Regions from separate parts of the Marinomonas phycocola genome, predicted to be linked through region 3. Evidence: predicted binding sites of a transcription regulator. Region 3 holds the regulator's gene; each other region holds the start of a gene.
What was found. The regulator LexA, encoded in region 3, represses DNA repair genes until DNA is damaged. The targets are predictions, from matches to a motif close to TACTGTNTANNTANACAGTA.
Positions count from the first base shown of each region.

Region 1: a site for LexA is predicted at 1,818-1,837, ahead of uvrD (DNA helicase II). Genes of this name have one in related genera too.
Region 2: a site for LexA is predicted at 1,468-1,487, ahead of ACMUMJ_RS13000 (YebG family protein). Genes of this name have one in related genera too.

Region 1 is NZ_JBLIXL010000005.1:39,145-42,430, reverse strand. Features, by position in the region: gene uvrD (DNA helicase II) at 1-1,733, opposite strand, end outside; gene ACMUMJ_RS05340 (PA3496 family putative envelope integrity protein) at 1,932-2,129, shown strand; gene ACMUMJ_RS05335 (amino acid aminotransferase) at 2,410-3,286, shown strand, end outside.
Region 2 is NZ_JBLIXL010000019.1:37,742-41,027, forward strand. Features, by position in the region: gene ACMUMJ_RS12995 (cytochrome b/b6 domain-containing protein) at 252-938, shown strand; gene ACMUMJ_RS13000 (YebG family protein) at 1,025-1,450, opposite strand; gene ACMUMJ_RS13005 (mechanosensitive ion channel domain-containing protein) at 1,665-1,778, shown strand; gene ACMUMJ_RS13010 (DUF1439 domain-containing protein) at 1,812-2,390, shown strand; gene ACMUMJ_RS13015 (hypothetical protein) at 2,494-3,078, opposite strand; gene ACMUMJ_RS13020 (FKBP-type peptidyl-prolyl cis-trans isomerase) at 3,243-3,286, shown strand, end outside.
Region 3 is NZ_JBLIXL010000013.1:70,821-74,106, forward strand. Features, by position in the region: gene topA (type I DNA topoisomerase) at 1-168, shown strand, start outside; gene ACMUMJ_RS10945 (DUF6586 family protein) at 165-632, shown strand; gene ACMUMJ_RS10950 (hypothetical protein) at 635-913, shown strand; gene lexA (transcriptional repressor LexA) at 1,031-1,651, opposite strand; gene dinG (ATP-dependent DNA helicase DinG) at 1,720-3,286, shown strand, end outside.

The sequences.
Region 1 (3,286 bases), on a different contig from region 3:
ACACCGGTTAAGAAGACCAATGGAAACTCTAGCCCCTTGGCAGCATGCAAGGTCATCAATTGAATAGAGTCTTGATATTCATCCGCCTGTGCTTCACCCGCGTCTAAAACGGCTTTATCAAGAAACGCCATCAAGGGTGAACTAAATTCTTCATCTTCTGAAGACCAATTAAACCCACTGGCGGCACTCACCAACTCTTTTAAGTTTTCTACTCGCGCTTCGCCTTTTTCGCCCTTTTCCTTTTCATGAAAAGGAATTAACCCAGCTTCTTGGATAAGTTGTTCGAATACATCGCCTAAACCAAGATCAGGTTGTTGGATGCACGATGACATGCCTTCAATTAATGTTAAAAAGCTTCTAATAGCATTACTCGCTCTAGCGGGTAATACGCTTTGTTCAACCACGGTTACAGCGGCTTTCCACATGGAAAAACCTTGATCCCGGGCCAGTTCTCTTAAGGTTCCAATGCTCCGTTCACCGATACCTCTAGGAGGCACGTTAATGACCCGCTCCATGGCACCATCGTCATTTGGGTCCATTGCTAGTCGGGCATAAGCTAGAGCATTTTTAATTTCTAAACGATCGTAAAATCTGTGGCCACCATAAATTCTGTATGGAATTTGTTCCCTAACCAAACATTCCTCAACCACGCGAGATTGGGCATTCGATCGATATAAAATGGCTATGTCTCTGAGGTCTGACCCTTTATCACGCCATTTTTTTATAATCTCGGTAATAAAACGCGCTTCGTCCTGTTCGTTAAAACCAGCATAAAGAGAAATAGGCTCGCCGCTACCACTGTCTGTCCAAAGCTCCTTTCCTAAACGATCTTCATTGTTACTAATCAACCCGTTGGCGGCTTTCAGTATGTGTCCTGTAGAGCGGTAGTTTTGTTCTAAACGAATGGTATTTACATCAGCAAAGTGTTTTGTGAAATTGTGAATGTTTTCAATTTTCGCACCACGCCAACCGTAGATGGATTGGTCATCATCTCCGACGGCCGTAATCGAGCCTTCTTGACCGACTAAAATACGTAACCATGCGTATTGAATGCTGTTTGTATCCTGAAATTCGTCCACTAAAACGTGCTTAAAACGTTCTTGGTAATGCCTTAATAAAGGCGGGTTTCCCAATAATAATTCGTGTGTCCTCAATAAAAGCTCGCCAAAATCCAATAATCCGCCCTGCTCACTCGCTTCTTCATAATGAAAGTACAGCTCTTTCATTCCTTTGGAGAAAGGGTCGTGACTGTCTGGAACATGTGCAGCTCTGCGGCCTTCATCTTTTTGAGCATTGATAAACCAACACACTTGCTTTGGAGGCCAGCGTGTGTCGTCGATGTTGAAGGCTTTCATAATTCGTTTAACGAGACGTAACTGATCATCACTGTCCATGATTTGAAAGTTTTCTTTTAATCCCGCATCACGCCAATGTGCACGTAATAATCGATGCGCTAAGCCGTGGAATGTCCCTACCCACATACCTTGTGGAGGCACCCCCACTAACTGCTCAATTCGAGATTGCATTTCTTTTGCTGATTTATTGGTAAAGGTTACAGCCATCAAGCTGTACGGCGAGATTTCATACATGTTCATTAACCATGCAATACGATGCACTAATACCCGCGTCTTGCCACTGCCTGCCCCAGCTAAAATGAGTGTGTTTTGTAACGGCGCTGCGACAGCGTCTCTCTGCTTATCATTTAAATCATCTAAAATAAAAGAAACGTCCATTCATTGCCCGCCGTATTTAAACTGTCATATAAGTTGCGTATAAAAGATATTGAGACCAAAAATAGGTTGATTTTTGATCAAAAATAGTGTTTTTTAAAACATATTACTTGTTGTATGCCTATTTTGGCTTTTTTCACTGGTCGATGACAGTAATCAATACATTCTCTGTCATCTTGGTTAATTCAGAGAGGAATCACGATGAGCAAGTCTACTCAAATGTTAAGTGAAGTGAAAACAAATATTCTTTACGCTTCCATGTCGATAGACAACGAGAAAAACGAAAAGGATCAAAAAGAAGGCAGTATTCGCATGTTAAAAGCGAGACGCTCTATTGAAGATTATCTGGAGGAAAAACGATTAAATGAATCCATTTCAAATGGGTGGGACTTAAACTAACACTCTGGATTAAATCGTACCCTCTTAGGGTTAGTAAACATTTGCCTCAGCGTTCATGCCCGTTGCTTTATTAACCCTTAATGATGTTTTTTTACCGCTTATAATACTATCTACAGCGGCGTCTTGCCGTATCAAAAAATTACACTTCATACCCATCATTTTTCATATAAAAACGGTCTCAAGGTAGCGGAGTCAAGCCGCATCGAGTAATATATCCACAAAATTTATACCCTCATTTAAATGTACTAAAAACGGTAAATAACCCTATTGGGGAGTCACCATGTTTGCACATATTCAAGCCGCTCCAGCTGATCCTATTCTTGGCCTAAATGACGCCTACAACAATGAAACCAATCCTGAGAAAATTAATCTAGGTGTTGGTGTTTATAAAGATGAAAAAGGCAATACACCGATTCTTCAAGCAGTAAAACAAGCTGAGGAACGACTACTAGAACAGGAGTTAACAAAAAGCTATTTAAGTATCGAAGGTACTGAGAATTACCGACAAACTGTTCAAACACTATTATTTGGTGACAATCACCCAATTGTTCATAAAAAACTGGCTCATACCGCCCACACACCAGGAGGAACAGGGGCATTACGTGTTGCTGCCGAATTTATTAAAAAGCATCTGCCAGAAGCGACTATTTGGGTAAGCAATCCAACATGGGCAAACCATCAAGCGATTTTCCAATCTGTTGGCTTAGAAGTCGGCAGCTATGCCTACTATAATGCAGCATCCAAAAGTTTGGATTTCGAATCACTATTAGCAAGCCTTTCTCAAATACCTGAAGGGGACATTGTTCTCTTCCATGGTTGCTGCCATAACCCAACGGGGATTGACCCAACAAAAGACCAATGGCGACAGCTAGCCAAATTATGCAGTAAACAAGGCTTTCTACCGTTATTTGATTTCGCTTACCAAGGTTTTGGTGTCGGCCTAGAGGAAGATGCTCAAGGGTTACGCGCTTTCTCGGAACAAGTGCCTGAGATGCTTATTGCCAGCTCTTTCTCTAAGAATTTTGGCTTGTACAATGAACGTGTTGGCGCCATCACCATTGTTTGTGAAACACCAGAACAAGCCGATGCATCGTTTACTCAAATCAAACGCGCAGCAAGAACCAACTACTCTAATCCACCAGCACATGGTGCGGCGA
Region 2 (3,286 bases), on a different contig from region 3:
GGCCTTTTAAGATAGATTACGAGAGTTGAATGAACTTGGGCAACAGGAATAGGCGAAGCATGAGGCTTTGCTATATAAAAGTAAAAGGAATAAAAGTCATCTTTTGGATTCCATTATGGAATCTGAATTGATTAATAAAAGGGCCTAGACAGAACGAGTGATTAGGTTTGAAAAAACGTTTTGCATCAATTCTTGATAGGTTGCCTGTGAAGGTAATGTTGAAAATACAAGCCGTACAATATGAGGTTTTCATGAAGCGTGTTTTGGTATGGGATTGGCCTATTCGAGTTTTTCATTGGCTAATGGTTGTGTTGTTTTTGGGAATGATAATAACGGGAAAATCGGAAGAGGATTATTTAGAGCTACACATTGATTTGGGTTATGTGTTTTCAGGTGTGTTAGTGGCTCGTATTATTTATGGATTTTTGGGCTCTTATCATGGGCAATTTAAACAAGGACTGAGCTCTTTTAAAAAGATACGTTTGTACACAATGGTTGTTTTTAAAAGCCTAAAAGCTCATAAAAATGATGATCAGCGTACCAAGCGATTAGGCCATAATCCACTTGGCTGGGTGATGGTATTTGCTTTAATTACGTTGTTATCGATGCAACTTATTAGCGGATTGTTTTTTACAGACGACATTTTCTGGTACGGGCCATTCTATGATTATGCCAGTGATGACGTGTTGGAATTGCTTGCTCAACTGCATCGAATTTTACCGGATGTTTTAATTGCGTTAGTCATTCTTCATATATCAGCGGTTTTGTTGCATGAGGTTCGTTTTAAAGAAAAGTTAATTATAGCCATGATTCATGGTCATAAGCCCATTGGGGTTACGTCTGATGTGCCGCTTGTAAAAACGCCTAGAGTAGGGGTTGTTATGAGTTTAGGTGTCAGTTTAGTTTGGTTGATTTGGTTATTTTCATTACCCAGTTAGACGAGTGGTTAAAGTATTTCGAAGCGTATTTTCAAAAAAGTATTATGACAATACGCTTCGGGTAGTCATTTTAAGCTCGCTCGAGCTTAGGCCGCTTCGTCGCTGTTGATGTCCATCATGTCATTGTCAATGTTGTCTAAATCGAGCATTTCATCCGAGTTAACAAGCGCGGCTTCATCTGGCTCAATGACAATGTCTTTCAACGGTTCGGAGGTATTTAATAAAGCACTATTTTCTTTTTTAGCGGTTGAGTTTTTAGCGGACTTTTCAGGCGGTGCTTTTCGTTTTGCCCCTAATGCGACTAATAGAGAGTCTTTGTTCTGTGCTAAATACATAGCCAGAGCATCGCGTTGTTTGGTGTCTTTTACTAATGTGCTTTCTTCTAGTACTTGGTAGAGTTCGTCAGACATATCCAGCAGTTTATCATAAGCATCGGCTTCTGCTTTCGAAGAAAACGTCATTTTTTCTACCCCATTGCGTTCAACTACATATTTTGTAATGACAGGCATCATCAACCTCCAATTAATTATACTGTATAAATATACAGTTAAACTTTGTTTTTTGTCTAGTTTTTTATAAAAAATGTGTATTTTAAATTGTTGATTCTATCAAGGATTGCTAAAGTGACGCGATTAAAAATAGGAACAATAGACGTATGACTTTTGACTTTAGTCAGTGGGATTTTATTTCCTTAAACAGAGTTTTTTAAGTGGTTTTAACATTGCTGTGAATCACTGTTGTGCTTGCTTTTCGTGTGCATTCTTTAAAGCCAGTACGCGACCGTTTAGAGAGGGAGACTGGATCAGAATTGGTGAGTTTGAAGGAGAAGTGACAGACTAACCTTAAAATAATGTGTTATTTACAGAGGCGTATATGAAGTATTTTACTTTATCTTTAGTGGTGTTATTGAGTGTCTTTTTGAGCGGTTGTAATGGTTATCGTTTAAGCGAAGACAGATTAAATGCAGAAATTGTGCAACGAATTAAAGAGCAACCACCGCAACGTATTTTAGTGTCTATGGGCGAGCAGACCGTAAAATTGAATATGATTGTGACGGGCGGCGTTGTGGATCTAACATCTGAAAACGGCGGCAGTGCGAAGATTCGTTTATCGACTGATTTGACGGGCACCTTGTCCATGTTTGGCCAAGAGATCGCTATTGAAACGGATTTACAACCGTACATTCAAACGAATGTTAGGATTGAAGACGGTCAAATTTATCTTGTTGACCCAAAGGTTTTAGAAATTTCGGTTCACGGATCAAACTTTAATGATCAATTATTACGCTCGGTACTTGGTCCACTGCATGATGATTTTGAAGTGGCGTTGACAGGGTACTTTGCAGAAAATCCCGTGTATGTCATGAACCATTCTGCATTAGAAGAATCTGCTGCGTTGATGATTAAGAAAATAACTATCAAGGAAGACGAAGTAGTTATGTCGATGTTTTAATAACTGAGTTAACTTGGTAGGCTAAATTACAACGATGCGGTTTTCAATCATGAATCGAAAACCGCATACCTTTATAAGGCATCAGTTTGATTAACTGACTCTCTTATAATGCGTGAATGGCTTTAAACTTAGCAATAAGACTAACAGGTTTCTTTTTCTTGTTAGAACTGTTTAGGGCGTAAACAACGGTTTCACCTTTTGGTCCAGCACCAATGTCAGTGTAACGTAGTACAACTTCACCCACTAAACGTGCTTGTTGCATTTCTTCTAGAGAAGAGAAAACGTAGATACGGCCTTCTTCAGTGTACATTTCACCATAAAATTCGTCCGCACCTTTTAGCTTACCATCATACATATCGACGGATGCAATGCCTGACACTTTCTTTTTGTCTTCATTAGTAAGACCGAAAACGATTGTTTCACCTCTTGGGCCTTCACCAATGCGTACTTTGCGGTAAGAAGTCTCTCCCAGTACTAAGAAATCTTGATACGTTGCGAAATCATCAAAGATATAAATGCGGCCTTCATGATGCGCTTCAAATAACATGGTGTTTTTCACTGCTTGTTGCACAGCTTCTTTTACTTGTGCTTTTGCTTGAGTGGTCTCTTCTTTAACATTTGCGCCACAAGCGGTTAGTAATGCAACAGTAGATAGAGTACACGCGATAGTAATAAGATTTTTTTTCATGGAACAAGCCTCCTTTAAAAGTTAGTAAGATGTTAAGACTAATCAGTTACACTTTTATGAAAGTGTGAAAAAAGTTAGGCTTGAATTACATAACAAAGACATGTCCTATAAATAAATTCATAATGTTGCCCTATAACACTCGACATATTTAAAGAAGGTATTAGATGTCTATTTCTAAAAATAAAGTGGTTCAATTTCATTACACACT
Region 3 (3,286 bases):
ATCGATGCGCCAGTGGCTGATTCAGAAGGACGCCCTACGGTAATTCGCTACAGTCGTAAAACGAAAGAGCAGTACGTTATGACAGAAGAAAATGGCAAGCCGACTGGCTGGAAGGCGTACTATGTTGGTAATAAATGGGTGATTGAAGAAGGAAAAAAATCTAAATGAGTAATCCGAGTGGGGCGAGCGTAACCAATAAAAAACTGGATGTTGCGCGTCGCTTCCTAAAGTTGTTATCTAGCTCGGATGAATCTTGGATGGAAAAAGCGTATGAAGATTCTGCACTATTTCATCTGAAGAGCGGATTAAACGGCTTGCTTCAAGAGGTGTGTGCGAACTATTCATTGCAGCACGACTTGGATATTTCCCGCCTTTTGGAGCAGGCAAATCAAAAAGGCATTTCAATTCCTGTATTACAGGAGCTGAATGCTTTATCATCTGACCCATCAAGTTGGCTTTCCCAATTAGAGAAAGCGTATGTTACGGCTTATGAGTGCTACTCAAGACCTCAGGGCGTTGTGATGAGCAACGTGATTGTGAGTAGCAGTAGCTCAGAAAATTCGATAGCATTCTATTTACAATCTATCTCGGAGTTAGCTCTTCGATATAGAGAAGAGTCCACAGAGTATTAAGAATGAATGAAGCTTATTTAGAAATTGTTGAATTAGATAATGGTGATATTGTGTTGCGCCCAGTCAATGCAGATAAAAATGAAAACTCTGAGCCGTTAGCTGTATTAACGATTTCTGATGATACAAAAGCGTTTTTGCAAAATCGTTATTTTGATTTAGCAAAGTGTATGTTCCATGCGGGTATAGACTTTGTTTACTCAGAAGACTTTAACGACATGCCAGAAGACGACTTTATTGAAGACTTTGAAACAGTAGTTGATACGCCAAAAACACTGCATTAATGTATCAGAGTGGATTTGATTCAATAGTTGAACGCCATCTTCATAAAAGAGCCCCTATAAAAAGAATATATTTCAATTTATAAAGGCTCTTTTATTTTCGATAAAGCGTTAGGAGCATTAGAGGGATTGCCTGATAACACCAACTGATATGCCCTCAATAGCAAATTCAGTGGTTTCTAAGTCGACTGTAATGTCATTAAACTCACTGTTTTCTGCAATTAGATGAATGATTTTACCATCTTGTTGAAAACGTTTTACGGTTACTTCGTTATCGATTCGAGCGACAACAACCTGACCATTTTTCACCGAATTGGTTTTATGAACGGCAATTAAATCACCGTCAAAAATCCCTATGTCTTTCATACTCATTCCAGTGACAGAGAGGAAATAATCTGCTTTTGGATAGAACATTTCAGGTGGAATCTGAACATAAGACGAGACGTTTTCCTGCGCTAATATGGGAAAACCAGCGGCTACTTTTCCTATGATGGGCAAACCAATGTCCACAGGAAGTTCATCGGATAGTTCTTCAACTATTTTTAATCCTCTGGAGGCACCTGGTAAGATCTCTATAGCACCTTTTTTCGATAATGCTTTAAGATGCTCCTCAGCGGCATTAGGGGATTTAAATCCCAAGTGTTTTGCAATTTCGGCCCGAGTGGGGGGAAAACCTGTTTCAGCAATGAATTCGCGTATCATGTCCATTACTTCGGATTGTCTTTTTGTTAATTTAATCATAAGGCATCTGGTTGTTTGTACAGTTACTGTTATTATATACAGCTTTTAAAGATGTTCTCAATTAAATAATGCTTTCAGATGAATTAAAGACAAAAATACATAGTGCTTATAGAGCGTCTTTGGCTGCAAAAAGCCATAAGCCACGTTTAGGGCAAAAACAGATGATTGCCACAATTGCTCGTACAATTGGCAATATTAAGCAAGACTCTGAAGGTGTCCGTTTGGGAGAGAAGCACGTTGCCGTTGTAGAGGCGGGCACTGGCACAGGTAAAACTCTGTCCTACTGCCTATCGGTTATTCCCATCGCAAAAGAACGTGGCAAAAAACTGGTAATCTCCACCGCCACCGTCGCTCTGCAAGAGCAAATTTTGCACAAAGAGCTTCCAGATCTTTTGAAACATACAGATTATCATTTTGCTTATACTCTTGCGAAGGGGAGAGGGCGTTATCTGTGTCTTAATCAATTGGAAGGCTTTTTAGATTCCGAAACTCAGGTTATGGAAGACATGTTTGCGAGTTTATTTGAACAACATCGACAGGCTGGTGATGTGAATGCCGCTCTATATCAAGAAATGGACAATGCTATTAAGTCTGGCGATTGGGATGGGGATAAAGACAACTGGAAGGGCATTTTACGAGAAGATGATTGGCGCAGAGTGACGACGGATCATCAGCAATGCACCAATCGTAATTGTGCTAATTTTTCCGCTTGTCCGTTTTATAAAGCAAGAGCTGAAATCGAGACAGCAGACGTGATTGTTGCTAATCACGATTTAGTTCTGGCGGATTTGTCTTTAGGGGGAGGTGCTATTTTAACGAACCCGAGTGACACGGTTTATGTTTTTGATGAAGGACATCACCTACCTGATAAAGCCATTAGTCACTTTCGTCATGAAATGCGGTTACAACAAAGCATTCAATGGCTGAGGCAGCTAGAAAAAAATCTAGTTTCTCTTAAGCAAGAATTGACGGATGACATCAGTCTTACAGGGCAATTGTTGTTAAAAATACCTCAGCAAGTTCAAACATTGGTAAATTTTATCCAGTATGCACAGCAAGGTCTTGCGCCTTTTATTGCTGATAAAAACCTAGACAGTGATAACAATGTTCACCGATTCGAATTTGGTGTGATCCCCGACGGACTGAGGCAATTGGCCTACAGCTTACAAACCGGTTTTCAAAAGCTCTTTGGCAGTATTGAAAGCATTCAAGATGAGTGCAAAAAAGCGAAGCAGAATGAAGGTATGGGCCTGACTCAAGAGGTGGCAGATACATGGATGCCTATTTTGGGGGTTGTGCTATCACGCCTAGAGCAGTCAAAAGCGCTATGGCAATTGTATTCTACTTTAGACGATTTGAATTACCCGCCTAATGCTCGTTGGCTTACCTTGTCTGGTAGTGGCATGGAACAAGACATAGAGCTTGGTGGTTCCCCTATTTTAGCTGCACACACATTGCGTCAGCAATTATGGGATAAGTGTTACGCCGCTGTTGTGACCTCGGCAACATTAACTGCATTAAATAATTTTTCTCGTTTTAATATGAGAAGCGGTGTTCCGCATGAAAGTGAATATTTAAGAGTAATCAGTCCATTTGATTTTCAAAATAAAGGCCAACTTATCATTCCCAAAATGG